Regions from separate parts of the Pseudomonas kielensis genome, predicted to be linked through region 1. Evidence: riboswitches for the same ligand, from Rfam matches in the RefSeq annotation. Region 1 holds a riboswitch; each other region holds the start of a gene.
What was found. A riboswitch is a leader RNA that binds a small molecule or an ion and turns the genes downstream of it on or off. The one in region 1 is predicted to bind cobalamin.
Positions count from the first base shown of each region.

Region 2: linked by a shared signal. The riboswitch ahead of Q1W70_RS20495 (TonB-dependent receptor plug domain-containing protein) and the one ahead of cobO (cob(I)yrinic acid a,c-diamide adenosyltransferase) in region 1 are both predicted to bind cobalamin.
Region 3: linked by a shared signal. The riboswitch ahead of Q1W70_RS26705 (CbtB domain-containing protein) and the one ahead of cobO (cob(I)yrinic acid a,c-diamide adenosyltransferase) in region 1 are both predicted to bind cobalamin.

Region 1 covers NZ_CP130043.1:3,694,036-3,704,257, forward strand. The annotation lists gene Q1W70_RS17290 (class I SAM-dependent methyltransferase) at 1-440, shown strand, start outside; gene Q1W70_RS17295 (PQQ-dependent sugar dehydrogenase) at 450-1,763, opposite strand; gene Q1W70_RS17300 (hypothetical protein) at 1,830-2,414, opposite strand; cobalamin riboswitch at 2,569-2,805, shown strand; gene cobO (cob(I)yrinic acid a,c-diamide adenosyltransferase) at 2,888-3,499, shown strand; gene Q1W70_RS17310 (cobyrinic acid a,c-diamide synthase CobB) at 3,510-4,841, shown strand; gene bluB (5,6-dimethylbenzimidazole synthase) at 4,838-5,488, shown strand; gene cbiB (adenosylcobinamide-phosphate synthase CbiB) at 5,485-6,393, shown strand; gene cobD (threonine-phosphate decarboxylase CobD) at 6,386-7,387, shown strand; gene Q1W70_RS17330 (cobyric acid synthase) at 7,375-8,868, shown strand; gene cobU (bifunctional adenosylcobinamide kinase/adenosylcobinamide-phosphate guanylyltransferase) at 8,893-9,414, shown strand; gene cobT (nicotinate-nucleotide--dimethylbenzimidazole phosphoribosyltransferase) at 9,411-10,222, shown strand, end outside.
Region 2 covers NZ_CP130043.1:4,377,861-4,388,082, reverse strand. The annotation lists gene Q1W70_RS20505 (TraR/DksA family transcriptional regulator) at 1-208, opposite strand, end outside; gene Q1W70_RS20500 (glutathione S-transferase) at 572-1,183, shown strand; cobalamin riboswitch at 1,377-1,582, shown strand; gene Q1W70_RS20495 (TonB-dependent receptor plug domain-containing protein) at 1,788-3,653, shown strand; gene Q1W70_RS20490 ((2Fe-2S) ferredoxin domain-containing protein) at 3,667-4,038, shown strand; gene Q1W70_RS20485 (ABC transporter substrate-binding protein) at 4,031-4,963, shown strand; gene Q1W70_RS20480 (diguanylate cyclase) at 4,998-6,071, opposite strand; gene Q1W70_RS20475 (flavin-containing monooxygenase) at 6,299-7,753, shown strand; gene Q1W70_RS20470 (alpha/beta fold hydrolase) at 7,774-8,703, shown strand; gene hglS (2-oxoadipate dioxygenase/decarboxylase HglS) at 8,884-10,222, shown strand, end outside.
Region 3 covers NZ_CP130043.1:5,765,685-5,775,906, reverse strand. The annotation lists gene metH (methionine synthase) at 1-1,605, opposite strand, end outside; gene Q1W70_RS26730 (fatty acid cis/trans isomerase) at 1,761-4,052, shown strand; gene nfuA (Fe-S biogenesis protein NfuA) at 4,189-4,773, shown strand; gene cobM (precorrin-4 C(11)-methyltransferase) at 4,866-5,612, opposite strand; gene Q1W70_RS26715 (cobalamin biosynthesis protein) at 5,694-6,107, opposite strand; gene Q1W70_RS26710 (CbtA family protein) at 6,104-6,808, opposite strand; gene Q1W70_RS26705 (CbtB domain-containing protein) at 6,820-7,008, opposite strand; cobalamin riboswitch at 7,108-7,333, opposite strand; cobalamin riboswitch at 7,490-7,700, shown strand; gene cobW (cobalamin biosynthesis protein CobW) at 7,800-8,867, shown strand; partial or broken gene cobN (cobaltochelatase subunit CobN) at 8,871-10,222, shown strand, end outside.

The DNA of each region.
Region 1 (10,222 bases):
CCCTGTGCATGGCCGCGGCCCTGCCGGATGATGGCCAACTGATCTGCTGCGACATCATCGGTGACTACAACGCCACGGCGCGCCGCTACTGGCAGGAAGCTGGCCTCGGCGAGCGCATCGAGCTGCGCCTGGCGCCGGCGTTGCAGACCCTGGCGCAGATAGAGCAGCAGGGGCAGGGTGGCAGTTTTGACCTGATATTCATCGATGCCGACAAGGCCAACTATCCGGCCTACCTGGAAAGCGCCCTGCGCCTGTTACGCAGTGGCGGTCTGGCGGTGTTCGACAACACCCTGTGGAGTGGCCGGGTCCTGGAGCTCCAGCCCGAGAGCGCCGACACCCGCGCCATCCAGGCACTCAACCTGGCCTTGAAGGATGATCCGCGGGTCGACCTGTCGTTATTGCCCCTGGGCGATGGCCTGACGCTGTGCCGCAAACGCTAGGCGCTGAGCTTACTGACGCCTGGACACCCGCCACACCTTGTTGCCCACGTCATCGGCCACCAGCAAGCTACCCTGCCGATCGATCACCACCCCCACCGGCCGGCCCATGGCCTCTTCGTCCTCATTGAGGAAGCCACTCAGCACATCCATCGGCTGCCCGCTCGGTTTGCCGCCACTGAAGGGCACGAAGATCACCTTATAGCCGCTGTGGGGGTTGCGGTTCCATGAGCCGTGCTGGCCGATAAACGCGCCTTCGGTGAACGGCGCTGGCAGCGTGCTGCCTTGGGCGAAGGTCAGTCCCAGGGATGCCGTGTGTGGACCCACCGCGTAGTCCGGGGCGATGGCCTGGGCCACCCGATCCGGATCTTGCGGGCTGACGCGAGCATCGACGTGCTGGCCGAAGTAGCTGAAGGGCCAGCCATAAAAACCGCCGTCCTTGACCGATGTGATGTAGTCCGGCACCAGGTCGCTGCCGATCTCGTCTCGCTCGTTGACCGCCGTCCACAGCTTGCCCGAACTCGGCTCCCAGGCCATGCCATTGGGGTTGCGCAGGCCCGAGGCGAAAATCCGCTGATTGCCGGTGGCGCGATCCACCTCCCAGATGGCGGCGCGGCCCTGTTCCTGTTCCAGGCCGTTCTCCCCGACATTGCTGTTGGAGCCCACCGTGACATACAACTTGCTGCCGTCCTGGCTGGCGATGACGTTTTTGGTCCAGTGGTGATTCAGGGTGCCAGCGGGCAGGTCGATCACTTTCATCGGTTTGCTGGTGATCGAGGTTTGCCCCTCGACATAGGTGAAGCGCAGCAGGCGATCGGTGTCGGCGACGTACAGGTCGTTGCCGACCAGGGTCATGCCAAATGGCGAATTGAGGTTTTCGATAAAACTGCTGCGGGTCTCGGCCACGCCATCGTGGTTGCCGTCGCGCAGCAGGGTGATGCGGTTGGCGCTTGGCACCGCGGCCCCAGCGCGGTCCATGACCTTGCCCATGACCCAGCCACGGATGCCTTTGCTGTCTTCAGGCTTGGGAGGTGCATTGGTTTCTGCGACCAGCACATCGCCGTTGGGCAGCACATAGAGCCAGCGCGGATGGTCCAGCCCTTCGGCAAAGGCAGCCACCTGGGTGCCCGGCGCGGCGATCGGCTTGGCACCATTGGCCCAGCCGACGGCGGGCGCGATGTTGACCGTGGGGATCAGGGTTTTGTTTGGTTCAGGCAGCTTGGGCGAGGGCCCGGTGCCATCCTCGACCCTGAGGTTCGAGGTTTCTCCGCAGGCGACCAGGCTTGCGGCCAGGGCGATGACACCGACGAGGCGGGACTTGGACATGCGGCTCTCCGTTTGAATGCACCACTTAATGCATAGAGGAGCCAGCACGGCCTTAGGTTCAATCCATCAGGTGCGCGCTTCCTTGAGCAGCACCGCGACACCGGGGTGGTAGTGCCCGGCTTCGTTGCGCAACTTGCGGTAGGCGTAGGGGAAATACCAGGCCACAGCGCAGCAGTGCTGCTTTTGCAGATCGTCGATCAGGTCCTGTAACTCTTCCGGCGTGGCGCTTTGCTGCGGCTTGTGGGGCGCCACGAACAGGCAGCCAAGTTTCAGCTCGTTGGAGTAGGCGATGGTTTTGGCTGCCGCCGTAATGTCGAGCAGCGCCTGACTGAGGTTGAGGGCGTTGAGGCGCGGCCAGCGCTGGCTCGCTTGCAGGTAGGCGCGCTGTTGCGCGTTGGCAAGCAATAGGTCGGCACGGCCACTGCGATCGCCTTCCTCCACCTGCTTGGGGGTTGGGGTGTGTTGCAGGGTCACCATTTCCGCCATCCAGGCGGCTGCCGAGAGCAGGCTCAGGTTGGCACGCTCATCGAACCAGTAGGGGCTTTCACCGTCGCCGCGCACGGCGTTGAAGCGGTCGATGCAGGTAAACCAGCGTTCCAGTACCGGGCGCAGGAATTCCAGCTTCGGGTTACTGATGATCATGCCTTGCATGTTGCTCACCCTTATTATTGTCGTATTGGTGTGTGGCTATTTGATATCACTGCTTTCGACCTCGCACAAGACAGGCAGGGGTTTATCGCGCCGGGCGGTTTTCTCTGTGCCGATAAACCCGGCTTTAATTGACGCTCCACCCCCAACCCACTAACCTTCGCGACTTGTTTCAGGTGCTCGGTGACCCCAGGGTCGATCGAGTGAAACAGGGAAGCCGGTGAGCGCGCGTTCTATGACAGAACGGGCGACGATCCCGGCGCTGCCCCCGCAACGGTAAATGAGTGAAAACGACGCTTTGAGCCACTGTATCGGTGTCCGATATGGGAAGGCGCGTCGTCCGGCCAGCGCGCCACTCATGAGCCCGGAGACCGGCCTGATCCATCCAGCGGCATCACGGTGGGCGATGCCAGGCTTCTTGCCGTCTATTCCTATGCCTGCCCGCCGTTATCCAGCCTCAACGGAGAGCTCCCCCCATGACTGATTCCCCTGATCGTGACGAACGCCACCTGGCGCGCATGCAGCGCAAAAAAGCCGTGATCGATGAACGTATTGCCAACTCGCCCAACGAATGTGGTCTGCTGCTGGTGCTGACCGGCAATGGCAAAGGCAAGAGCAGCTCGGCGTTCGGCATGCTCGCCCGCGCCATGGGCCATGGCATGCAGTGCGGCGTGGTGCAGTTCATCAAGGGCCGCAACAGCACGGGTGAGGAGCTGTTTTTCCGGCGCTTCCCGGAGCAGGTGCGGTTTCATGTGATGGGCGAAGGGTTCACCTGGGAAACCCAGGATCGCCAGCGCGATATCGCCGCGGCCGAGGCTGCCTGGCAGGTGTCCCGCGAACTGCTGCGCGACCCGGCGATCGGCCTGGTGGTGCTCGATGAGCTGAACATCGCCCTCAAGCATGGCTACCTCGATCTCGATCAGGTGCTCAGCGACCTGCAAGCCCGCCCGCCGATGCAGCACGTGGTGGTCACCGGCCGCGGCGCCAAAGAGCAAATGATCGAGCTGGCTGACACCGTCACCGAAATGGGCGTGATCAAGCATGCGTTCCAGGCCGGGATCAAGGCGCAAAAAGGCGTCGAGCTGTGAGCATCGTTTTATGACCAGCAGTCGTTTTTGCCCGGCGGTACTGATCGCCGCGCCAGCCTCAGGTCAAGGCAAGACTACCGTCACCGCCGCCCTGGCCCGTTTGCACCGCAATCAGGGGCGCAAGGTCCGGGTGTTCAAGTGCGGCCCGGATTTTCTCGACCCGATGATTCTCGAGCGCGCCAGTGGCCAGCCGGTGTATCAGTTGGACATGTGGATGGTCGGCGAGCAGGAAAGTCGCCGGCTATTGTGGGAAGCCGCCGCTGAGGCTGATCTGATCCTGATCGAAGGGGTCATGGGGTTGTTCGACGGCACCCCGTCCAGCGCCGACCTGGCGCGCCACTTCGGGGTGCCGGTGCTGGGAGTGATCGACGGCACCGCCATGGCCCAGACCTTTGGGGCGCTGGCATTGGGCCTGGCGCGGTATCAGCCGGACCTGCCGTTTGCCGGCGTGCTCGCCAACCGGGTGGGGACCCTGCGCCACGCCCAGTTGCTGGAAGGCAGCCTGACCGAAGGCCTGCGCTGGTATGGCGCGCTGTCCCGGGAGACCGGGATTGAATTGCCGAGCCGGCACCTGGGCCTGGTGCAAGCCAGTGAGCTGAACGACTTGGACCTGCGCCTCGATGCCGCCGCCCAAGCGCTGGGCAGCAGTTGCCAGGTGGCCTTGCCGCCAGCCGTGGAATTTGCCGCGCCCGACGTGATCCCGGTCGAGCCGTTGCTTGCGGGAGTCAGCATTGCGGTAGCCCGTGATGAAGCGTTCGCGTTCACCTACGGTGCGAGCCTGGATTTGCTGCGAGCGATGGGCGCCGAGTTGCGCTTCTTCTCGCCGATCCGTGACAGTCAGTTGCCTGAGGCCGATAGCCTGTACCTGCCTGGCGGCTACCCGGAATTGCACCACGTGGCGTTGGCGCGCAACACCGCGATGCTCGACGCTATCCGCGCCCATCACGCCGCCGGCAAGCCGCTGCTCGCCGAGTGTGGCGGCATGCTGTACCTGCTCGATTCCCTCACCGACGTAGACGGCACGCGTGCCGAACTGGTGGGATTGCTGGCAGGCGCTGCGGTGATGCAAAAACGCCTGGCGGCGTTGGCGCTGCAAGCGGTCGAGCTGCCAGAAGGCACGTTGCGTGGGCACACGTACCACCATTCGTTGACCAGTACGGAACTTGAGCCGATTGCCCGCGGGCTGAGCCCGAACGGCGGGCGGGGCGCGGAGGCGGTTTATCGTGAGGGGCGGATGACGGCCTCTTATGTGCACTTTTATTTCCCGTCCAATCCTGGGGCGATCGCCGCATTGTTTGCGCCGAACCCTGTGGGAGCGAGCGCGCTCGCGAACGGCTCATGACCGACAACGCCTTTACCGACACCGAGCGCCAGGCGGTCTACCGCGCCATCGCCGAGCGGCGCGACATGCGCCACTTCAGCGGTGGCACAGTGGAGCCCGAGCTGCTGCGCCGTTTGCTTGAAGCGGCCCATCAGGCGCCCAGTGTCGGCCTGATGCAGCCATGGCGCTTCATTCGCATCAGCGACCGCGCCTTGCGCGGGCAGCTCCAGGCGTTGGTGGAGGAAGAACGCATCCGCACCGCCCAAGCCCTCGGCGAGCGCAGCGATGAGTTCATGAAACTCAAGGTCGAAGGCATCAGCGATTGCGCCGAAGTGCTGGTGGCCGCGTTGATGGACGATCGCGAGCGGCATATTTTCGGCCGCCGCACCTTGCCGGAAATGGACATGGCGTCGTTGTCCTGCGCGATCCAGAACCTGTGGCTGGCCTCGCGCGCCGAAGGCCTGGGCCTGGGCTGGGTTTCGCTGTTCGAGCCCCAGGCACTGGCCGATCTGTTGCAACTGCCGGCCGGGGCCAAGCCTGTGGCGATTCTCTGCCTGGGCCCGGTCAAGGCCTTTTATCCGGCGCCGATGCTGGCCCTTGAAGGCTGGGCGCAAGTGCGTCCGCTGCATGAATTGCTGTATGAAAATGTCTGGGGAGTGAGTCAATGAGTGTGGCGTTGTTGAGTGTCGCTGGCGTTGCGCTGGATGCGCTGCTGGGCGAACCCAAGCGCTGGCATCCGCTGGTGGCGTTCGGTCGATTTGCCGGGCGCATCGAGCAGCGTTTCAATTCTGCCGGCCGTGGCTGGCGCAGCCATGGGGTGACCGCGTGGGTGCTGGCCGTGGTGCCGCTGACCCTGTTGGCCACGGCGTTGTCCTGGCTGCCTTACCTCGGCTGGATCGTCGAGATCCTGGCCCTGTATTGCGCCCTGGGCTTGCGCAGCCTGGGCGAGCACGTCGAGCCGGTGGCCCAGGCGCTGCGCAGCAATGACCTGGACGAAGCACGCACCCGCGTCAGTTACCTGGTCAGCCGCCAGACCAGTGAGCTGGACGCCAACGAAGTGGCCCGCGCGGCCACCGAGTCGGTCCTGGAAAATGGCAGCGATGCGGTGTTTGCCGCGTTGTTCTGGTTCGCCGTGGCCGGGGCGCCCGGGGTGGTGCTGTATCGCCTGAGCAATACCCTGGACGCCATGTGGGGCTATCGCAACGAACGGTTCGAGCGGTTCGGCTGGGCGGCGGCGAAAATCGACGACGTGCTCAACTACATTCCCGCACGTCTGGTGGCCTTGACCTATGCGGTGCTCGGCAAGACCCGGCTGGCCCTCAAGTGCTGGCGTACCCAGGGACCGACCTGGGACAGCCCGAATGCCGGCCCGGTGATGGCTGCCGGGGCTGGCGCACTGGGCGTCGAACTGGGTGGGGCGGCCATCTATCATGGCGAACTGCACCAGCGTCCGCCATTGGGCGAGGGCGTACCGGCGGACGCCGACTCCATCGATCGTGGCTGGTTGCTGGTCCAGCGCGGGGTATGGGTATGGCTGTTGATCCTCTGTGTGGGGGCCGAGTTTTATGCTTGAACACGGTGGTCGCCTGCGCAAGGCGGCGTTGCACTATGGAATTGCTGAGGCCGACTGGCTCGACCTCTCCAGCGGGCTGGCACCCTGGCCATGGGCTATCCCGCCGATTCCCGCCAGGGCCTGGGCCCGCTTGCCGGAAACCGAGGACGGCCTGGAGCAGGCTGCCCGGCAATACTATGGCGCGACTCAGGTACTGCCGGTCGCCGGTTCGCAGATGGCCATCCAGTTGCTGCCACGCTTGCGGCGCGCCGGCAAAGTCGGCGTCCTGTCGCCCTGTTATGCCGAGCACGCCGAAGCCTGGCGGCGTAACGGCTACATCGTGCGCGAGGTGCTGGAGCAGGAGGTGGAGCTTTTCATCGACAACCTCGACGTGCTGGTGGTGGTCAACCCCAACAACCCCACAGGCTTGAGCCTGACCCCGGAGCGCCTGCTCGACTGGCATGCCCGCCTGGCCCAGAGAGGCGGCTGGCTGGTGGTGGACGAAGCGTTCATGGACAACACCCCGCACCTGAGCCTGGCGTCTTTTGCCCATCAGGTCGGGCTGATCGTGTTGCGTTCCTTCGGCAAGTTCTTCGGCCTGGCCGGGGTGCGCCTGGGGTTTGTCCTGGCCGAACGGCGGCTGCTCAATCTGCTCGCCGAGCAGGTGGGCCCCTGGGCGGTTGCCGGGCCGACACGGGTGCTGGGGCAAGCCTGCCTGCTCGACAGCGAAGGTCATCGGCGCCAGCGCCAGCGCAGTGAAGAGGCGAGCGAACGTCTGGTCGAACTGCTGGAACGGCATGGTTTCAAGCCTCAGGGCGGCTGCGCGCTGTTCCAGTGGTTGAGCACCGAACGTGCCGAGCACCTGTATGAATTCATGGCACGCCAGGGCATTTTGCTGCGCCTGTTCAGCCACAACAGTAGCCTGCGCTTCGGCCTGCCGGCCGACGAAACCGACTGGTTGCGCCTGGAGCGTGCCTTTGTCGCCTATGCCAAGGAAACCCCATGCCCACGTTGATGGTACAAGGCACCACGTCCGATGCCGGCAAAAGCACCCTGGTGACGGCGCTCTGCCGTTGGGCGACGCGCCAGGGGGTATCGGTGGTGCCGTTCAAGCCGCAGAACATGGCGCTCAACAGCGCTGTCACCGCCGACGGTGGCGAAATCGGTCGGGCCCAGGCAGTGCAGGCCCAGGCCGCGAACCTCGAACCCCACACCGACATGAACCCGGTGCTGCTCAAGCCCAACAGCGATACCGGGGCCCAGGTGATCATTCACGGGCGCGCGGTGACCAGCATGAATGCGGTCGCGTATCACGACTACAAGGCCATCGCCATGCAGGCAGTACTTGCCTCGCACCAACGCCTGAGCGCGGCCTATCCGCTGGTGATGGTGGAAGGGGCGGGGTCGCCGGCCGAGATCAACCTGCGGGCCGGTGACATCGCCAACATGGGCTTTGCCGAGGCCGTCGATTGCCCGGTGGTGTTGATTGCCGACATCAATCGTGGCGGAGTCTTCGCCCATCTGGTGGGCACCCTGGAATTGCTGTCGGCCAGCGAGCAGGCGCGGGTCAAGGGTTTCATCATCAACCGTTTTCGCGGTGACATCGCCTTGCTGCAACCGGGCCTGGACTGGCTGGAGGCGCGGACCGGCAAGCCGGTCATCGGGGTCTTGCCCTATGTCATGGACCTGCACCTGGAAGCCGAGGACGGCATTGACCAGCGCCAGGCCGACAAGGCCGAGCAGGTACTCAAGGTGGTGGTGCCGGTATTGCCGCGCATCAGCAACCACACTGACTTCGATCCGCTGCGCCTGCACCCGCAGGTCGATCTGCAATTCGTCGGGCCGGGCCAGGCGATACCGCCCGCCGACCTGATCATCCTGCCGGGCTCCAAGAGCGTGCGCAGCGACCTTGCGTACCTGCGGGCCAATGGCTGGGACACCGCCATCGCCCGTCACCTGCGCTACGGCGGCAAGCTGCTGGGCATCTGTGGCGGCCTGCAAATGCTCGGCACGCAGTTGCATGATCCGCTGGGCTTGGAAGGGGCCGCGGGCTCCAGTGCCGGGCTGGGCTTGCTGGCCTTCGACACGGTGCTGGAGGCCGAGAAGCAACTGCGCAATGTGCGTGGCCGCCTGGTGCTGGAAAACGCTGCGGTCAGTGGCTATGAAATTCATGCCGGGGTCACCCGTGGGGTGGCGCTGGAGCAGCCCGCCGTGTTGCTCGACGACGGCCGCAGCGATGGCGCGCAGAGTGCCGATGGGCAGGTCCTCGGGACTTACCTGCATGGCCTGTTCGAGTCGCCGGCTGCGTGCAGTGCGCTGTTGCGCTGGGCCGGGCTTGCGGATGTGCAGGCGGTCGATTATCACGGGCTGCGCGAGCGCGACATCGAGCGCCTGGCGGACCTGGTGGAGAAGCACCTGGATACCGGGCTGTTGCGCGAGCTCTGTGGTTTGTCGGTTGACCGGCCTGGGCGCCTCGCTGCGCAGAGTTGCCCCTGATACCGCTCATAAAAGGTTATGACCATGCTGCAATTGATCCTTGGCGGTGCCCGTTCCGGCAAAAGCCGCCTGGCTGAAAAGCTCGCCACCGACAGCTCCCTGGCGGTGACCTACATTGCCACCAGCCAGCCGCTGGATGGCGAAATGAACGCCCGGGTCGCCCATCACCGGGCGCGCCGTCCGGCCGAGTGGGGGTTGATCGAGGAGCCCCTGGCGCTGGCGCGGGTTCTGCGCGAAACCGCCAGTGCCGAGCGCTGCCTGCTGGTGGATTGCCTGACCCTGTGGCTGACCAACCTGCTGATGCTCGACAACCCCGAGCGTCTGGCCCAGGAACGTGAAGCCCTGCTGGACTGCCTGGCGGCGTTGCCGGGAGAGGTGATTTTTGTCAGCAACGAGACTGGAATGGGGGTCGTGCCGCTGGGCGAACTGACTCGCCGTTATGTCGATGAAGCCGGTTGGTTGCATCAAGCCCTGGCTGAGCGCTGTCAGCGTGTCGTGTTGACCGTCGCCGGCCTGCCCCTGACTTTGAAAGGTACTGCGTTATGACTCAATCCTGGTGGCTGAACCCGTGCAAGGCCGTTGATCGCCAAGCCGTGCAAGACGCCGAGCAGTTGCAACAGCAACTGACCAAGCCCGCCGGCTCGCTGGGGCAGCTGGAAACGCTGGCGGTGCAGTTGGCGGGGCTGCAAGGTCGACTCAAGCCGAGCGTGAACCAGCTGTGGATCGGGATTTTTGCCGGTGACCACGGGGTGGTGGCCGAAGGGGTCTCGGCCTTTCCCCAGGAAGTCACGGGGCAGATGTTGCGCAACTTCGTCAACGGCGGCGCGGCCATCAGCGTGCTGGCGCGTCAGCTGCAAGCCCGGCTGGAAGTGGTCGACCTCGGCACCGTCACCCCATCGCTGAACCTGCCGGGGGTGCGCCACCTGCACCTGGGGCCTGGCACCGCCAACTTCGCCCATGGCCCGGCCATGACTGCGGCCCAAGGCGCGCAAGCCTTGCAAGCCGGGCGCGAGACCGTGTTGCGAGCCCTGGCCGAAGGCGCGGAGCTGTTCATCGGCGGCGAGATGGGCATTGGCAATACCACCGCGGCCAGTGCCTTGGCCTGTGCCTTGCTGGATTGTCCGGTGGCCCATCTCACCGGCCCGGGCACCGGCTTGGACACGGCGGGCGTCAGCCACAAGACCCAGGTCATCGAACGCGCCCTGGCTTTGCACGCGGCGCAGCGCGGTGACCCGCTGCAAACCCTGTTCAACCTCGGCGGCTTTGAAATCGCCGCGCTGGTCGGCGCTTACCTGGCCTGTGCCCAGGAAGGGCTGGCGGTGCTGGTGGACGGCTTTATCTGCAGCGTCGCAGC
Region 2 (10,222 bases), 680 kb from region 1:
CGTTCACCAGCCAGGTGCGTTCTTCTTCGACCGAAGCCGCGTCAGCCGGATCTGCCGGGGTGTCCAGGCTTTCAATGGCGATGCGGTTCTGCTCGATACGCTCGTGGGTTTCCACCTTCATGTTTTGCAGCAGCTCAGTGAAATAAGCCTGTTGCTCGGCATTCATGTAGTCATCCGCCGGCATGGCCAGCAACTTATCCTTTGTCATTGATTTCTCTATAAAAAATACGTGCATTAAGGCGAATCAGGATGCGTTCCGGTCAACCTGCCAGGTTTCGCAAAGGCGCCATACATTCCAAGCGCCACCCAGCAGTCAATTTACGAGGGGGCGGCAGTCTAAGGCCGAGGGGCGGCCTCAGCAACTGAAAAGACAGGGAATTTGTCTGACAAAGCCCTTAAATTGCTCTGCGGCAAGCTTTGGGCGTTTATCGGAGTGCGTTTATAGCAAGAAATTCAATCCAGCGGCTGTATATAGAAGACAAACGGCGACACAGACCGCCAGAAGTATTCAAGACCCGCTGTTTAGCGCTAGATTCAGGCCCTTGCCCCGCCTCTCTCCAAGGAGCTGTACATGAAGCTGATCGGAATGCTCGATTCTCCTTATGTAAGACGTGTCGCCATCAGCCTCAAGACCCTGGACATCCCGTTCGAGCACGCCTCGATTTCGGTGTTCCGCGGTTTCGAGGCGTTCCAGGCGATCAACCCGGTGGTCAAGGCACCCACGCTGGTGCTGGACGACGGCGAAGTGCTGATGGATTCGACCCTGATCATCGACTACCTGCAAGCCCTGAGCAGCCCGGGCAAAAGCCTGATGCCGGCCTCCCTGGACCAGCGCCTGCGCGCCCTGCGGCTGATCGGCCTGGCATTGGCCGCGTGCGAGAAGTCGGTGCAGATCTACTACGAACGCAACCTGCGCCCCAGCGAGAAGCAACATGCGCCCTGGCTGGATCGGGTCAGCGGGCAGTTGCACGCGGCGTACTCGGCACTGGAACAGGAGCTGGCCAGGCAACCGCTGCCCATGGATGGCACCTTGCAACAGGACGGCATCACCCTCGCCGTGGCCTGGAGCTTCACCTTGCTGGTCGTGCCCGACCAGGTCGATGTCGCGCAGTTTCCACTGATCAGCGCATTTACCGCGTATGCCGAACAGCAGCCGGCGTTTGTCGAGACGCCGATGAGCTGAGGCCCCGCCTGATGCTTGCCGCTCCAGGCCTGCCCGCGATGGCCTTCCAGATATCGCCATCGCGGCCTAGGTATCTACACAACTGTGGTGCGACGTTGCTTCGGTGGGCCGACCAGGGTTTTAGAGGCCATCACGGGCAAGCCTTGTACCTAAAGCCCACCTGATTATTTGACGAACGGTCATCCGAGTGTTCAGATACCGCCCAGTTTCAGGTGCCTCATGCCGCCGTGCATGAGGTGAAACGGGAAACCGGTGCGCCCTTTTCAGGGTTAGTCCGGTGCTGCCCCCGCAACGGTAAGCGAGTGAAGCGTTCGACAGACCACTGGGCCCACGGGGCCTGGGAAGGTGAACGCTTCGAGCCTCGCAAGCCCGGAGACCGGCCTGGAATTTCTGTTTGGCAAACCTGCGGTGGGCGGGCATGGGCCGGTATTGGCGCGTGTCCGATACTTTCTCCTGCGTGCTTCTGCGAAGATTTTTTTCGAGAAGACCAAAAATGACTCAGATTCCAACTCCTTCCAGCCAGGACCCGCGTCCTGCGCGACTGTATGCCTGTGGCGCCCTGCTCTGCCTGATCAGCCCCCCCGCACTGGCCAACACCCCGGCCATGACCCTCGACCAGCAACTCGTCAGCGCACCGTCGGTGGAATCCACCACCGTGGCCGAAATGGCGCGTTTTGGCAGCAAGGTCGAGATCATCGACCGCGCCCAGATCGAGCGCGCCGGCCCCGATGCCGACATCACCCGCGTGCTGCAGATGTCGGTACCCGGCCTCTACGTCGCGCCGAAAAACGGCCCCTTCGACTACGCCAACTATTCGCTGCTGGGTGGGCGCAACGACGACACCCTGATCCTGCTCGATGGCGTGCGCCTGAACAATCGCCTGTACGGTGGGCTCTACCTCGACACCCTGCCGGCCAATGCCATTGAACGCATCGAAGTGCTCAAGGGCGGGCAAAGTCTGCTGTTCGGCACCCAGGCCGTGGCCGGGGTGATCAACATCGTGACCCGCAGCGCCCAGACCCGCGAGACCTCCGGTGAAGTCAACATGGGGCTGGACAGCTTCATGGGCCGCAGCGGCGACGCGCGCGCCGAGCAGATTGTCAGCAACGGCTTTGGCGACCTGGGCTTGCTGGCGTACGTCAGCCACAACGTCTCCGACGGCTACCAGCCATTTCGCAGCAGTGACATGCGCAGCACCGCCACCGACCGCAAGCGCGGCTACGAAGTCAGCACCTTCGGCGCCAAGGCCACCCAGGCCTTCGGCGACGATTCGCGCCTGGAACTGTTCTACCAGTACAGCGACGCCAATCTGGACTTCGCCCGCCCCACGGACAACCGCAACACCCGCAACGACCGGGTGCAACAGATCGCCACGGCCACCTTCGAACAGCAGGTCAATCAAGACCTGAGCTACTTCCTCAAAGGCCACGTCAACGACTGGGACACCCGCTACACCCGGGTCTATAACCTGGAAGGTGGCGGCACCCGGGTACTCAACCACAACGACTACTGGGGTTTCACCGACTGGGGCCTGCAGGCCGAGGGCAAGGCCGAATTGCCCGGTGGCCACGTGCTGGTGTTCGGCAGCGACAACCAGTGGTTCAAGGGCCAGGACGATGTCATGGTCATCGACAACCAGCAGGCCGAAGCCCACGCGCTCTATACCCAACTGCGCCCGGTGATCGCCGCGCTGCCGGACTGGCACCCGAGCATCGGCGTACGCCAGGAGCACCTGAGCGGCGGCGAAAACGCCACGGTCGGCATGCTGACCTCGCTCTACGACCTGACGGAGCACTGGGCGTTGCGAGGCCAGTTCGGCAGCGCCTACAAACTGCCCAACGCCGAGCAGTTGTACGTCAACGAACCTGGCGAGGAGATGGGCAACCCCAACCTCAAGGCCGAGAAAAGCCGCAATGCCGAACTGGGCCTGGATTATCGAGGCACCCTGCTGGATCGCGAATTCAGCGCCAGCATCACCGGCTTTCGCCGGGAAATCGACGACCTGATCACCCTCGACGGCGACCAGTGGGTCAACGGTGATGGTGAGATCCTGGTGCGCGGTATCGAAGTCGACGGCCAGTGGCAACTCAATGAGCGCTGGAGCCTGCAAGGCGACATGACCCGCAACCTGGTGGAAGGCCGCAACGGCGTGACCATCAGCAACATCCCGAGCTTCTTCGCCCGCTCGCGCCTGGGCTACGAGTCAGAGAACCGCCGGTGGGGCGCCGGTGGGGCGCTGCGCTACATCCGCTCGGTGGTCAGCGCCAAGGACGTGGACTACGGCCACTACTCGGTGGTCGATGCCGACGCCTATCGCTACCTGGACAACGCCCGTCGCCACCGCCTGAGCCTGCTGGTGGAAAACCTGTTCGACCGTGACTACGCCACCAGCATGACCACCGGCAGCCCGTCCGTGGAGAACCTCGGCCGGCCGTTCACCACAGAGGTGCGTTACACCTACCGTTTCTGAGGGAGTGTCTGCCATGGAATATGACATCAACGGCGTGCCGAGCGACCCGGCCTGGTCGAGCATCCCACCGCATGCCCGCCAGGTGTTCCTGTGTACCGGTCCGCGCTGTGTGGCCAGGGGGTCCCTGGCGTTGTGGAAAACCCTGCGCCGGGAATTGCTCAAGCACGACCGGATCGAAACGCCCGAAGGCGTCCTGCTGACCCGCACCGGCTGCCAGTTCCCCTGCAACCTGGGGCCAGTGCTGACCGTTTACCCGGATGCTTGCTGGTACCGGGTGCGCGATGAGCAGGAGGTCAAGCAACTGGTGGACGGGCATCTGGTAGCGGGTGCGGTGGTCGCGCACTTGCTGATCGGCGCGCGTGCGGGAGGTTCGCCCGATGCTTAGGCGACTGCTGCTCAGTGCGTCGCTCTGTGCCCCGCTACCCGCATGGGCGCAGACCTACGACAACTGCGGAACAACCCAGGTGATCGAGCAGGCGCCGCAACGCATCATCGCGCTCAACCAGCACAGCGCCGACACCTTGCTGGCCCTGGGCGCCGGTCCGACGCTGATTGGCGTGGCCTATATCGACGATGACAAGGAAGCGATCGAACACGGCGCCTACCGCGGCATCCCGCTCATCTCCAAACATTATCCATCGGCCGAGGTGCTGTACACCCAGCACGCCGACCTGGTGGTGGGCGGGTTTGCCTCGGCCTTTGCGCAACACCTGAGCTCACGGCCGATGCTGGCCCGCCAGGGCATTGCCAGTTACCTGCTGGAGTCCGCCTGCGACCAGCGCTCCCTGGATTTTTTCGCGCACATCCGCGCCGACCTGCAAACCCTCGGTGCTCTGCTGCAACGCCCCGGGCAGGCGCAGCAGTTGAGCGCCGCCCTGGACGCCGACCTGGCCCGGGCCGCGGCCCTGCACAGCGGTACCAAACCGTTGTCGGTGTTCTACCTGGACAGCGAGGCGGACGGCCTGGACAGCGTCGGCAAACACGCCTTCGTCACGGCCCTGCTCAGCGCCGCCGGGGCGCGCAATGCCTTCGCCGAGGTCGACCAGGGCCACCTGAGCGTGAGCCGCGAGACCCTGCTCGCCAGTGACCCCGACGTGCTGTTGCTGGCCGACGCCGTCTGGTCTCCGGCCAGCCGCAAACGGTATCTGCTGCGCCACGACCCGGTGCTCTCGCAACTGCGGGCCGTGAAGCAAAACCGCATGCTCGACGTGCCCTTCGCCCATCTGCTGCCAACGTTCGCCAGTGGGCGCGTGGCGCTGGAGTTGGCGCAGCGTTTAAAGGAAATGGGAGTCGAGGGCCGTCGCCCGTAGCCGCTGTCGAGCCTGCGAGGCTGCGTTCGGGCTGCTACGGGACCCCTACGGCCACGCGCTGGACCAGTCCGTCGGCGTGGCAGATGACGCGGTTGCGGCCGGTGGTCTTGGCGGCGTACAGCGCCAGGTCGGCGTCGCTGAGCCATTGCGTGGCGTCGCTGTGCATCGGGTTGAACGCCGCCAGGCCGATGCTCAGGCTGACTTGCAGGGCCGGGCTCTGTTCGTAGCCCAGACCCGAAAAACGGTCGCGCAGGGCGTCCATCGCCTGGACCGCATGGGCCAGCGGCACGTCGGGGAGAATGACGCAGAACTCGTCGCCGCCGTAACGCCCCGCGACATCCGTGGCGCGCAGGTTCTGCTTGAGGATCTTGCTCAACTGGCGCAGCACAATGTCCCCGGCGACATGCCCGTAGGTGTCGTTGATCGACTTGAAATGGTCGATGTCGATCAAGGCAATCGCCCCGCCGGCCTGCTGACGCTGGCAGCGCTGGAACTCGATTTCCAGGGCGTCTTTCCACGCCCCGTGATTCAGCAGCCCGGTCAGGCTGTCGGTACGACTCAGGGCCAACAGTTCGCGTTTGCTTTTACCCAGGGCATGGGTCTGGCGAAAGCAGATCCAGCCCAGTGCCAGCGGGTAGAAGGTCAGCAACGGCAGGCAGGCATACAACTGCAAGGGACTGGTCGGCGGAATAAAGGCCGGAAAAAACAACAACAGACCCAATCCCAGCCCCAGCGACTGGGCCAGGAGGCCGGCGAGCAGGAAGCGCACGCCGCCGATGGCCACGTTGTTCATGGCCATCATCGACAGCGTGGCGACGCTGGGCAGCGGGTTGAACTGCATGGCCGCCACCCAGAAGCCGCCCATGAACGAGTCGATCAACAGGTTGCGGTATTCAGCGCGATAGGGCTGTGCCGAGCGGCGCGTCCACTGGTACGCCAGGTGTGGCCATACCAGGCCGTTGAACAGCATCAGTGCCACCAGCCATACCGGCGGCTTGAGCGGCAGCAGCGCCGCGCCCACGCACAACAGGCCCAGCACCAAGCCGAGGGAGCGCGAGGTGTACAACCTCCTGGCCATTGAAAGACCCTTTCCTGCAACAGGCTGCATAGGGGGTCAACGCTCCTCTTGGTGCGGCAGATGGGAACCCTGCGACGGCAAGTTCCGTAGACGGCAATACTTCGGAGTCTATCAGGGCAACGTCAAATAGCCATCACCGTCCAGCAGCCAGAAAAAGGTGACTCGGCCTACCCGGCGACGAAAGATTGACTATAAATGAGAGGGACTTATCGCACCGCCGAGACTCGCGTGCGGCGCAACGCTAAACGAGGAGGATCATGCACACCTATCAGGTATTGATCATCGGCAGCGGTTTTGGCGGCCAGTGTGCGGCGGTCAACCTGCAGAAGGCCGGTATCGACGATTTCCGCCTGTTGGAACGGCGTGATTTTTTTGGCGGCACCTGGTGTCAGAATACCTACCCCGGCGCCGCCGTCGATGTGCCCTCCCCGCTCTATTCCCTGTCGTTCGCCTCCTGGCCCTGGACGCAGATGTTCGCCGAACAGGCCGAGCTGCACCGCTACACCCAGCATGTGGTCGATCGCTACCAACTGCGCGACAAGGTCGAGCTGCAGGCCGATGTCGAGCGGGTCGAATGGGACGACAGCGCCCGGCAATGGCAGGTCTTCACCCGTGGCAAAGGCACCTTCCGGGCGCAGTTCCTGATCAACGCCTCCGGGCCACTGAGCCAACCGGTGATCCCGGCGTTCGAAGGCCAGCAGCGTTTTGCCGGCACCACCTTCCACAGCAATGCCTGGGATCACCGCTACGACTACCGCAACAAGCGGGTCGCCATCGTCGGTAGCGGGGCCAGTGCCGCGCAGATCATTCCCAGCATTGCGCCGCAGGTGGCCCACTTGCATGTGTTCCAGCGCACCCCACACTGGGTCCTGCCCCGCGCCGACCGCCATTTCGGCCGTTTCCAGCGCTGGCTGCTGGGCCTCAAGCCGGCCTACAAACTGCTGCGCTGGCTGATCTATTGGCAGTTCGAAACCCGGGTGATCGCCTTCAAATACTCCAAGACCGCCCTCAAGCTGGTGCAGCACCAGGCGCTCAATCATCTCAAGCGCCAGGTGCCGGACCCGGTACTGCGGCAAAAACTCACCCCGGACTACACCATCGGCTGCAAGCGGGTGATTCTGTCCAGCACCCTGTACCCGGCGCTGACCCGCGCCAACGTCACCTTGCATGGTCGAGACCAGGGCATTGCCGCGCTGGACGAACGCGGTATCCGCACCGTCGACGGCCAGCACATCGACCTCGACCTGATCGTCTGGGCCACCGGCTACGACGCCACCGACGGGGTCATCAACTATCCGGTGCTGGGCAAACACGGCACTCGCCTCAGCGACGTCTGGGCGCTCTACCCGCGCGCGTACCTGGGCACCAGCCTGCCGGACTTTCCCAACCTGTTTATCGTCACCGGCCCCAACACTGGCATCGGCCACACCTCGGCCCTGTTCATCATCGAATCACAGATGAACTACATCCTCGACTGCATTCGCACCCTCAAGGCACAGGGTCTGCGCAGCATTGAGGTACGCAAGGAAGCCGAAAGCGCCTATACCGAAATGATCCACCAGCAAATGCAGCGCACCGTGTGGAAATCCGGTGGCTGCCACAGCTGGTATCAAAGCAAGAGCGGTCACGTGATCGCCATGTTTCCGGGATTCAGTTTCAGCTACCACCAACTGACGCGCCGGCTGAAACCGGGCGACCACATCCTGTCCTGACATGTACTGGGGAGAACGCGATGGTGATTGTGCTGATCCTTGCCGTGCTGCTGGCCTACTGGACCTGGCGAACCTGGCCGCGCATCGGCCACCTGTTGTACGACGCCAGCACCGCGTTGGAGGCGCGCCTGTATCGCCTGGAAAAAGTCACCATGCCGATAGCGGAAATGGGCATGGTCACCTACCAGGGCGGGCCGGACACACCGGACAGGACCCTGCTGATGCTCCACGGCTACAGCGCCGACAAGGCCATCTGGTTGCGCTTCGCCCGGCATTTTGTCGACGACTGCCGGGTGATCATTCCCGACCAGGCCGGCCACGGTGAAACCGGGTTCAAGGCCGGAGGCGGCTACGACATCCCGACCCAGGCCGAACGAATGATCCAGTTGCTGGACGCCTGTGGCATCGGCAAGGTCCACGTGATCGGCAACTCCATGGGCGGCTACATCGCCGCTTGGCTGGCGGCCGCCCACCCGGGTCGAATCGCCTCACTGACCCTGATTGACCCTGCGGGCCTGAGTTCACCCGAGCCCAGCGACATGGAGCGGCTGCTGGCCGCCGGCACCAATCCGTTCCTGATCCATTCGCAAGACGACTTCAAGCGGCTCTATCGGATGACCATGGCTTCCCCGCCCTGGGTTCCGGGCGTGGTGCTGGCGGCGATTGCCGAACGTTACGAGGACCGGCGCGACGAGCTGGCGGAGATCTTCGAGGACTTTCACGCCAGCCAGCCGATCGGCTCCCGGCTGGCGCAGATCCACGCCCCGACGCTGTTGCTGTGGGGGCGCGAAGACCGCTTGCTGCATGTCAGCAGCGCCCAAGTCTGGGCCAAGGGCATCGCCGGTGCCCGCCTGGAAATCTGGGACGGTATCGGCCATATGCCGATGGTCGAGCGCCCCGCGCAGACGGCAGCCTTGTATCGGCAGTTTCTTGAGCGCCCGCGGCGTTAGCCCGACGCCTGGCGACAGTCGAAAAACTACTGATCCGCAAAGGCAACAGCCAGAGAAGCCATAACGACCTGTGCAGCAGTCGTTTGCAGAATGAAGTTCGGAAGAAACTTCGTTTGCAAGCCCCGCCAGCGCCGAACAGAATCGGCCTACTTCACTGTCACTGCGCCGGGATTCCTATTCATGAGCAACCAGAACGTCGTCAGCCCTGACCTGATCCGCCAACGCTTCTCACGGGCGATGTCGGACATGTACCGCGAAGAAGTGCCGTTGTACGGCGCCTTGATGGCGCTGGTAGCCCAGACCAACGCCCAGGTACTGGAGCAGGATCCGGCCATCGCCCGGCAACTGAGTGCCACGGGCGAAATCGACCGCCTGGACCTGGAACGCCACGGCGCAATCCGCGTGGGCAGCGCCAGCGAACTGGCCACCCTGTGCCGGCTGTTTGCGGTGATGGGCATGGAGCCGGTGGGTTACTACGACCTCACCCCGGCCGGGGTGCCGGTACATTCCACGGCGTTTCGCGCCGTGCATGAAAGCGCGCTGCAGATCAGCCCGTTTCGTGTATTCACCTCGCTGCTGCGCCTGGAACTGATCGCCGACCCCGAGCTGCGCGCCTTTGCCGAATCGGTGCTGGCCCGGCGCTCGATCTTCACCGCCCAGGCCCTGCAACTGATCGACCTGGCCGAACAGCAAGGCGGTCTCGACGAAGCCCAGGCCCAGGCGTTTGTCGAACAGGCACTGGAGACCTTCCGCTGGCACCACCACGCCACGGTCACCGCCGCGCAGTACCAGCAACTGAGCGCCCAGCACCGGCTGGTCGCCGACGTGGTGGCGTTCAAGGGCCCGCACATCAACCACCTGACACCGCGCACCCTGGACATCGACATCGTGCAGGCGCAGATGCCCGCGCATGGCATCACCCCCAAGGCCGTCATCGAGGGGCCGCCCCGTCGCCAGTGCCCGATCCTGCTGCGCCAGACCAGCTTCAAAGCGCTGGATGAAGCCATCGCCTTCACCGACCAGCAGCAGGCCAGCGGCAGTCACAGCGCGCGCTTCGGCGAAATCGAGCAGCGCGGCGCGGCCCTGACGCCCCAAGGCCGGGCGCTCTACGATCGCCTGCTGAATGCCGCCCGCGACGAGCTTCAGGACTTCCCCAACGAAGCCAACGCCGAACGCTACAACCGCCTGATGCACCAGCACTTCGAAGCGTTCCCGGACAGCTACGCCGCCCTGCGTGAGCAAGACCTGGCCTACTTCCGGTATTTCGTCACCGAACAAGGCCGCACCGCCCCTGCCCAAGCGCTCAAGGGCCTGAGCCTGGACGCTTTGCTGCAGGCGGGTTTCCTGCGGTTCGAGCCGCTGGTGTACGAGGACTTCCTGCCGGTCAGCGCCGCCGGGATCTTCCAGTCGAACCTGGGCGATGCCGCACAGACCCACTATGCACAGCACTCCAACCAAGCCGCGTTCGAGCAGGCGTTGGGGCGTTCGACCATCGATGAACTGGGGTTGTATGCACAAA
Region 3 (10,222 bases), 2.1 Mb from region 1:
GATGCCAGTGGCGACGGCAAAGATGTTCGGGTCGAAGATGATGTCTTCCGGCGGGAAGTCCACTTCGTTGACCAGGATGTCGTAGGAGCGTTTGCAGATTTCTTTCTTGCGCGCCTCGGTGTCGGCCTGGCCCGCTTCGTCAAAGGCCATTACCACCACGGCGGCGCCGTAGCGCTTGCACAGTTTGGCGTGGTGGATGAACTGCTCGACGCCTTCCTTCATGCTGATGGAGTTGACGATGCCCTTGCCCTGGATGCACTTGAGGCCGGCTTCGATCACTTCCCACTTCGAGGAGTCGATCATGATCGGCACGCGGGAGATGTCCGGCTCGCCGGCAATCAGATTGAGGAAGGTGACCATGGCCTTCTTCGAATCGAGCATGCCCTCGTCCATGTTGATGTCGATCACCTGGGCGCCGGCTTCCACCTGCTGCAGGGCGACTTCGAGGGCTTCGGTGTAGTTGTCTTCGCGAATCAGGCGGGCGAACTTGGCGGAACCGGTGATGTTGGTCCGCTCGCCGACGTTGACGAACAGCGAGTTGCGATCGATGGTGAACGGTTCCAGGCCTGACAGCCGGCACGCCTTGGCAATCTCCGGAATCTGCCGTGGGGCATAGCCGGCAACGGCCTTGGCGATGGCCTCGATGTGCCCCGGCGTGGTGCCGCAGCAGCCACCGACAATATTGAGGAAGCCGCTCTGGGCGAATTCTTCGATGACCCGGGCGGTTTCCTCCGGCAGTTCGTCGTACTCGCCGAACTCGTTGGGCAGGCCGGCGTTGGGGTGGGCCGAAACGTGGGTATTGGCCTTGTTCGACAGCTCTTCGAGGTAGGGACGCAGTTCACTGGCACCCAGGGCGCAGTTCAGGCCGACGGAAATCGGCCTGGCGTGGGCAATCGAGTTCCAGAAGGCTTCGGTGGTCTGGCCCGACAGGGTACGACCGGAGGCATCGGTGATGGTCCCGGAAATCATGATCGGCAGTTCGAAACCCAGCTCCTCGAACACGCCCTGCACGGCGAAAATCGCGGCCTTGGCGTTGAGGGTGTCGAAAATGGTCTCGATCAGGATCAGGTCGGCACCGCCCTCGATCAGGCCCTTGGCGGCCTCGGTGTAGTTCTCCACCAGTTCGTCGAAGGTCACGTTGCGGTAGCCCGGGTTGTTGACGTCCGGCGACAGCGAGCAGGTGCGGCTGGTCGGCCCGATCACACCCGCGACGAAGCGCGGCTTGTCCGGGGTTTCCAGGGTTTTGGCGTCGGCCACCTTGCGTGCCAGGCGTGCACCTTCTACGTTCAGTTCGTAGGCCAGGCCCTGCATGCCGTAGTCGGCCAGGGACACCTGGGTGGCGTTGAAGGTGTTGGTTTCCAGAATGTCGGCGCCGGCATCCAGGTAGGCCTTCTCGATCGAGCCGATCACATCCGGGCGAGTCAGGACCAGCAGGTCGTTGTTGCCCTTGACGTCGCTTGGCCAGTCGGCGAAGCGTTTACCGCGGTAATCCTGTTCCTCGAGCTTGTAGCTCTGGATCATCGTGCCCATGCCGCCATCGAGAATCAGGATACGTTCTTTGAGGGCTTGCTTGAGAACGTGGAGGCGAGCACTGCGATCGGACATGGGGACTACCTGGTCAGGCGATTACGAAGGGCCGGAATCATAACAAACCTGTGCGCTATTGGGGCATGAGGAGGTTTTGCATGAATATCGCTCATGTTGAAGCCAGGGCCGGACCGGTAGAATCGCGACGTTTTTTCATGATCGGGACCAGGGACATGTCGTATCGCGTTTTCATCAGCCTTTTTGCGCTGCTCATCAGCAGCGCCGCCACCGCCCAGGGACCGGCGCCGGCGATTTCCTATACCCGCGATATTCAACCGATCTTCACCGAAAAGTGCGTGGCCTGCCACGCCTGTTATGACTCCCCCTGCCAGCTCAACCTGGGCAGCGGCGAGGGTGCTTCTCGCGGGGCGAACAAATCCCCGGTCTACGACGGTCAACGCAGTCAGGCCGAAGCGCCGACGCGGCTGTTTTATGACGCCCTCGGCAAGCGTGCCTGGCAGCAAAAAGGCTTCTATTCGGTACTCGACGCCCAGGGCAGCCAGGCCGCGCTGATGGCGCGCATGCTCGAACTGGGCCATCAAACCCCGTTGCAACCCAACGCCAAGCTGCCGGAAGAGATCGTCCTGGGCCTGAACCGGGCCAACATGTGTCCGCAACCGGGGGAGTTCGACGCCTATGCTCAGCAGCACCCCAAGGAGGGCATGCCGCTGGCGGTGACCGGACTGACCACGGCGCAGTACCAGACCCTACAGCGCTGGCTGGCGTCCGGGGCACCCATCGACGAACAGGGCCTGGCGCCCAGCGCCCGGGAAGCGCTGCAGATCGTGCAGTGGGAAAACCTGCTCAACGCCCCCGGCGCCCGGGAAAGCCTGGTGGCGCGCTGGCTGTATGAGCACCTGTTCCTGGCCCACCTGTATTTCAAGGAGGGCGAGCAGGGCCACTTCTTCCAGTGGGTGCGTTCGCGCACGCCCACCGGCCAGCCCATCGACCTGATCAACAGCCGGCGGCCCAACGATGACCCGGGAACCCAGGTGTACTACCGCCTGTGGCCGGTGCAAGGGGTGATCGTGCACAAGACCCACATCACCTATCCCTTGAGCCCGGCGAAAATGGCCCGGATCAAGAGCCTGTTCTACAGCGGCAACTGGCAGGTCGACGCCTTGCCCGGCTACGGTCCGGAGCGCCGGGCCAACCCGTTCCAGACTTTCCAGGCGATTCCTGCCCAGGCGCGCTATCAATTCATGCTCGATAACGCCGAATACTTCGTGCGCACCTTCATCCGTGGGCCGGTGTGCCGCGGACAGATCGCCACCGACGTGATCCGCGACCACTTCTGGGCCTTGTTCCAGGCGCCGGAACACGACCTGTACATCGTCGACCCGAATTACCGCGGCCAGGCCACGCCGTTGCTGGCGATGCCCGGGCAGAACGACGACGTCGGCAGTGTGCTGAGCCTGTGGCACGCCTATCGCGACAAGCGCAATGAGTACGAAACCCTGCGCCAGGACGCCTACGCCGATGCTCCGGCACCGAGTTGGTCGTCCTTGTGGGCGGGTAACGACAACGCCTTGCTGAGCATCTTTCGCCACTTCGACAGTGCCTCGGTGACCAAGGGCCTGATCGGTGACGTCCCGCAGACGGTGTGGCTGTTCGACTTCCCGTTGCTGGAGCGCACCTATTACCAGTTGGCGGTGAACTTCGACGTGTTCGGCAACGTGTCGCACCAGGCCCAGACGCGGCTGTATTTCGACCTGATCAGAAATGGCGCCGAACAGAACTTCCTGCGCTTGATGCCCGCCGACGCCCGCGACGGTTATCTCGACGACTGGTATCAGAACGGCGGCAAGTTCAAGATGTGGATGGATTACGCCAGCATCGACAACGACACGCCGACCGCGCTCAAGCTGGCGCCCAACGACCCCAAGCGCGACTTCGTCCAGCAGTTGCTGGCTCGCTATGGCGACCTCAATGCCCGGCCGGACCCGATCAACCGCTGCAGTGGCGCCTACTGCTCCCGGCCGAACATCGATCCGGCCCTGCAGAATGCCGAGCAGGCCCTCAGTCGCCTGACGTCACGCCCGGCGGCAGGGTTGAAGGTGATCGAGCAGATGCCGGAAGCGACCATGCTGCGCATCGAAACCGCCAATGGCAAACGTGAGGTCTACAGCCTGGTGCGCAACCGCGCCCACAGCAACGTGGCGTTCATGCTCGGCGAGTCGCTGCGCTATCAGCCTGGACTGGACACCATGACCCTGTACCCGGGGGTGCTCAGCAGCTATCCGAACTTCATGTTCAACATCCCGGCCGACGAAGTGCCGGAATTCGTCGAAGACATGGAGAACGCCAAGGATGCCGAGCGTTTCGAGCGAATCGTCGGGCGCTGGGGCATTCGCCGCAGTCACCCGCAGTTCTGGGTGTACTTCCACGATTTGAGCCAGTACCTCCATGAGACCGACCCGGTGGAAGAGGGCGTGCTGGACATGAACCGCTACGAGAACCTTTGACCCCTACCTGGCGTGGCGCCCGCAAACCGGCGCCACGGCAGGTGTTTTCGACAGGGCTTTATCCCGACAAAAATACTGGGACTTTGTCCGGCGCCATGATTGGCGTAAACTGCGCCCAAGCCTGCGAGGAATTTCCATGACCGCCATTACCATTACCGACGCCGCCCACGATTATCTGGCTGATCTGCTCTCCAAGCAGAACACCCCGGGGATCGGCATTCGGGTCTTTATCACCCAGCCTGGCACCCAGTACGCCGAAACCTGCATTGCCTACTGCAAGCCGGGCGAAGAAAAACCTGAAGACACTGCGCTGGGGCTCAAAAGCTTCACCGCCTACATCGATTCGTTCAGCGAGGCCTTCCTCGACGACGCCGTGGTCGACTACGCCACCGACCGCATGGGCGGGCAACTGACCATCAAGGCGCCGAACGCCAAAGTGCCAATGGTCAACGCCGACAGCCCGATCAACGAGCGCATCAACTATTACCTGCAAACCGAAATCAACCCAGGGCTGGCCAGCCACGGCGGTCAGGTCAGCCTGATCGACGTCGTGGACGACGGCATTGCCGTGTTGAAGTTCGGTGGCGGCTGCCAGGGCTGCGGCCAGGCGGACGTGACCTTGCGCGAAGGCATCGAGCGCACCCTGCTGGAGCGCGTTCCTGAGCTCAAGGGCGTGCGCGACGTGACCGACCACACGCAGAAAGAAAACGCCTACTACTAATAAGGTGTTCGCTGCGACATGAAAAAACGGCGCCCGTGAGCGCCGTTTTTTTATGGTCAGTCCTTGTGGAACCTGTAGCAGCTGCCGAGCCCTCAGGGCCGGTACAGGTGCGCATGCCCGGCCCGGTACAGTGACGACTCACTGAAGGAGTCCGCCGCCAGCACCCGGCCCACCAGGATCAGCGCCGTGCGCCGAAAACCTTTGGCCTGGACCTTGTCGACGATGTCGTCGAGGGTGCCCAGGACCCAGTCCTGATCCGGCCAACTGGCCTTGTGCACCACGGCAATCGGGCAGTCGGCGCCGTAGTGGGGCAGCAGTTCGGCGACGATTTTCGCCAGGTGGTTGACCCCCAGGTGAATCGCCATGGTCGTGCCATGCCGGGCCAGGCTGGCGAACTCCTCGCCGGCCGGCATCGTGGTTTTATCGGCGTAGCGGGTCAGGATCACGCTTTGCGCGATGTCCGGCAGGGTCAGTTCGACCCCCAGCAACGCCGCACAGGCCGCCGTGGCCGTGACGCCGGGGATGATGTCGAAGGGGATGCCCAGCGCGCGCAGATGGCGGATCTGCTCGCCGATCGCCCCATACAGACTCGGATCGCCGGAATGCACCCGTGCCACGTCTTCGCCCCGGGCGTGGGCCTGGCTGATCAACTCGATGATCTGTTCCAGGTGCAGTTCGGCACTGTTGACCACCTGGTGCGCCCGGTGGCCCTGGAGCACGGCTTCAGGCACCAATGAGCCGGCGTAGATGATCACCGGGCAGCTGTGAATCAGCCGTTGGCCCTTGACGGTGATCAGTTCCGGGTCACCGGGACCCGCGCCGATGAAGTAGACGGTCATGGCCGGCTCCTGTGAAAAAAAGGACAAGGCAAGGCTTCAGATGAACGTTGCTCATGATCGAAGGGGTGGATTATCGGGATTTTACAGCGCGCAGGCCAATGCAAAGGTGGCCTGGGCGTATTTCTGCCGGGAAATCAGCAGGGTTGCCGGGGCCTGGGCCAACTGTTCGGCCAGGGCCAGGGCAGCGCTTTCGGCCACGCCATAACAGCCGGTGCGTTCGAAGGCGATCTGCGACTGGTGGCTGAGGCGGGCTTGATACTGGGCCAATTGTTCGCTGCTGAAGTACATCAGTGGCAGCGCCAGTTGGGCGGCCAGTTCGAGCAGTCCAGGCTCCTCGCGCTTGAGGTCGATGCTGGCCAGGGCCTTGATCGAGTGCAGCTCGATCTGGTGCGCTTGCAGGGCCTGATCGAGTAACGCGCGCAGCGTGCTCGCCGGGCAGCCACGCTGGCAGCCCAGGCCGACCACCAGGGTCGGCGCTGCGCGGGGGTCACTCATGCCGGGAACTGGCCCGCGCTTTTACGGCGGAACAACCAGGCGCTGAGCACGCCCAGGGCCAGCCAGAAAGCCACGTTGGTCAGTTGCGACGCGATCTTGAACTGCGTTTCCAGCGCTTGCGGCGCCAGCATCGAATGCACGGCCGGTTGGGGGGCGCCGATCACATGGGGTACCACCAGGATGGCAACGCCCAGCAGCTTGAGCAGCCAGTTGCGGCCGAACGCGATCAGGGCAATCCCGGCGGCGGTCGAGGCTGCCGTGCCGATCCACCACATTTGCCGTTGGCCCAGGTCGGCCGCGGCGGTGCCCGGCAACTCGGGTGGCAGGCCGAGGGTCGGTGCCAGGACGAAGGTGGCATAACCGGCCAGGCCCCAGAGCAGGCCCTGGGACGTGCGGGTCGGCGCGCGCAGGGTGTAGAGGCCCGCCAGCATCAGGGCAAAGCCGACGGCCACCACCAGGTTGCCGCCCGTGGTCGACAGCACACGCTGCCAGCCGTCTTCCGGTTCCCAGGCTTCGCCGTCATGGCTGTGGGCCGCGGTACCGGCGGCGTGTTCATGGACCTCAACCGCCGCAGGTGCGGATTGTTCGTAAGTCTCGGCCTGCAGAATCAACGGGGAGACCCAGAAACTCTGCAGCAGCGTCAGCAGCAGGGCGGCAAGCAGCCCACTGAAACCTGCGGTTTGTGCAATACGCTTGATCATCTGGGCAGGTCTCAGTGGCACGGGAAGGCGGCGCTGTGGCGGGTATCGTGGGCGGCGTTGTGCACGGCCTCGATATGGGAGAACCCGGCGAAGTACACCAGGCACACACCCAGGATCGATGCGCCGATGGCGGCAACGAGGCGTTGGCCCAGTGTGGTGGTGCTGGCGGTGGCGTGGCGGGTGCTGGTGATGGTCGACATGGCGCTTGCCTCTGGTCAGTCAGGGGTGAGTCGTGCGCATGCAAACCTCCGCGAGCCGGGCACGCAGAAACTTGAACAGCGCCCGCCCACCGCGGGTTTGTTGGCTATGTGTTGCGGGCCGGTCTCCGGGCTCACGAGGGGCGGGCTATGGCCACGCCTGCAAGAATCGCCTTCCCATGCCGTACAGCTGGCACAGTGGATCTGACTCTTCGCTCGCTTACCGTTGCGGGGGCAGCACCGGACTGACATGGCTTTGCAGTAAAGCACATGATTCACCGGTTTCCCGTTTCACCCTGTGAAGGGCACCCGTAACAAGGTGTGTAGGAGAGCATGGCCGGGGGATGGGCGTCAATTGGCATGGGTTCTCAATTGGGGCCCATGCGCCTGCATCGCGGGCAAGCCCGCTCCCACCAGTACTCCTGTGGGAGCGGGCTTGCCCGCGATGGGCTCGACTAGACATTGACCCGCCCCGATGCGATGCGTAGCCTTGCGCGTTCGAGGTTCTTTGGCGCGTGCGCCGAAGCTAAGAAGGGAACGCGGTCAATGCCGCGGCTGCCCCCGCAACTGTGAACGGTGCTGTTTCTGCCAGGCCACTGCACGCTTGATCTCAAGCGGCGGGAAGGCGCAGGAGCCGCCAGTCGAAAGACCGGCCCACCGTCAGCCAGGAGACCTGCCTCGTACCAGATTCTCACTACAACCGGGCGGGGTGATCCGGTGGCGAACGCTTTCCGCACGCCAGCGCGTTGCGGCTTCTCGTCCCGTATGCCCGCCACCTTGCCAAAGGGCATCCGATGAAAACACTGGCCAAACTCCCTGTCACCATCGTTACCGGCTTCCTCGGCTCGGGCAAAACCACCTTGCTGCGGCACATGCTCGACAACGCCCAGGGTCGTCGCATTGCGGTGATCGTCAACGAGTTCGGCGAGCTGGGCATCGACGGCGACATCCTCAAGCAGTGCACCATCGGTTGCACCGAAGAAGAAGCCACTGGCCGGGTCTATGAACTGGCCAACGGTTGCCTGTGCTGCACCGTCCAGGAAGAGTTCTTCCCGGTGATGCGTGAACTGGTGGCCCGTCGCGGCGACCTCGACCACATTCTCATCGAAACCTCCGGCCTGGCCTTGCCCAAGCCGCTGGTCCAGGCCTTCCAGTGGCCGGAAATCCGCAGCGCCTGCACGGTCGACGCCGTGATCACCGTGGTCGACAGCCCGGCCGTGGCCGCTGGCACCTTCGCCGCCTTCCCGGACCAGGTCGACGCCCAGCGCAAACTCGATCCGAACCTGGACCACGAATCGCCGCTGCATGAGCTGTTCGCCGACCAACTGGCCAGCGCCGACCTGGTCATCCTCAACAAGGCCGACCTGATCAGCCCTGAAGACCTGGCCCGGGTCCGCCTGGAAGTTGCCGAGGAGCTGCCGCCGGCGGTCAAGATCATCGAAGCCAGCAGCGGGCGCTTGCCGCTCGACGTGCTGATTGGCCTGGGGGCCGGTTCCGAAGAGCACATCGACAGCCGTCACAGCCATCACGACCATCACCACGACGGCGACGACCATGACGACCATGATCACGACGCCTTCGATTCGATCTCCATCGAGCTGCCGCAAGCCGACGAAAGCCTGCTGCTCGATGCCTTGACCCAACTGGTGGTCCAGCACGGCATCCTGCGGGTCAAGGGTTTCGCCGCGATCCCGAACAAGCCGATGCGCTTGCTGATCCAGGGCGTGGGCACGCGTTTCGACAAGCATTTCGACCGTCAGTGGGGCGCGGACGAAGCACGCACCACGCGCCTGGTGCTGATCGGCCAGGCGCTGGACGCCGCTGTGCTCGAAGCGCAATTGCGCGCCGCGCTCAGCGTCTGACCCATGCACCTGCTCAGGACCCAGCCCGGCGGTTTTGTTGCCGACGACAATATTGCCGACCTCGGGCAAACCCCCGCCGACCTGGTGATCCTGTGCAGCGGCGATTCCAGCCTGGCGCTGCTGGCCGAAGTGGCCCAGCAACTGCCGGATGACTACCCCAGCCTGCGGCTGGCCAACCCGATGCAGGTGCAGAATCACGCGTCGGTCGACCTGTACGTCGACCAGGTGCTGCGCCATGCCAAAGTCATCCTGATTTCCCTGCACGGTGGCATCGGCTATTGGCGCTACGGCGTCGAGCGCCTGGTGGAACTGTCCCGGCGCGGGGTGCAACTGATCCTGGTACCGGGCGATGACCGCCCCGATCCGGAACTGAGCGACCTGAGTACGGTGGCGGTGCAGGACCGGGAGCGGCTGTGGCACTTCCTGCGCCAGGGCGGCAAGCGCAATGCCCTGGACCTGTACCGCTGCCTGGCCAGTCGCTGGCTTGGCCGCGACTACCCGTGGGCCGAACCGCAAACCCTGCCGCGTACCGCGATCTATCACCCGCGGCACAGCCAGCCCGACCTGGCCACCTGGCAAGCCGACTGGCAGGCCGGGCAACCGGTGGCGGCGGTGCTGTTCTACCGTTCCCATTTGCAGGCGGCCAACACCGCCTTCATCGATATTTTCTGCCAGCGCTTGCAGGCGGCGGGGCTCAACCCGCTGCCGATTGCCGTGGCCAGCCTGAAAGAGCCCGGCTGCCTGGCGGTGGTCGAGGACTGGCTGGATCACGTCCAGGCCTCAGTGATTCTCAACACCACCGGCTTTGCCCAATCCAGCCCGGATGCGCCGCATCTGCGGCCGTTTCGCCGCAACATCCCGGTGATCCAGGCGATCTGCGCCCAGGACAACGAGCCCGGCTGGCGCGCCAGCGAGCAGGGCCTGGGGCCGCGGGATCTGGCGATGCACATCGCCTTGCCGGAACTGGACGGGCGCATCATCAGCCGGCCCATCAGCTTCAAGGACTTGGCCTGGCGCAGCGAGCGCAGCCAGTGCGACGTAGTCTGCTACCGGGCGCAACCGGAGCGCATGGATTTTGTCGCCGAACTGGCGCGCCGCTGGAGCGAGCTGGCGCGGGTGGCCAATGGGCAAAAGCGCGTGGCGTTGATTCTCGCCAACTACCCGACCCGCGACGGCCGTATCGGCAATGGCGTTGGCCTGGACACCCCGGCCGCGGCCTTGAACATCCTGCGGGCGCTGCAGGCCGAAGGTTATCCGCTGCCGGACGAACTGCCGGACAGCGGCACCGAGCTGATTCGCCAACTGCTCGGCGGGGTCAGCAACGACCTGGACAGCATCGACCAGCGCCCCTGCCA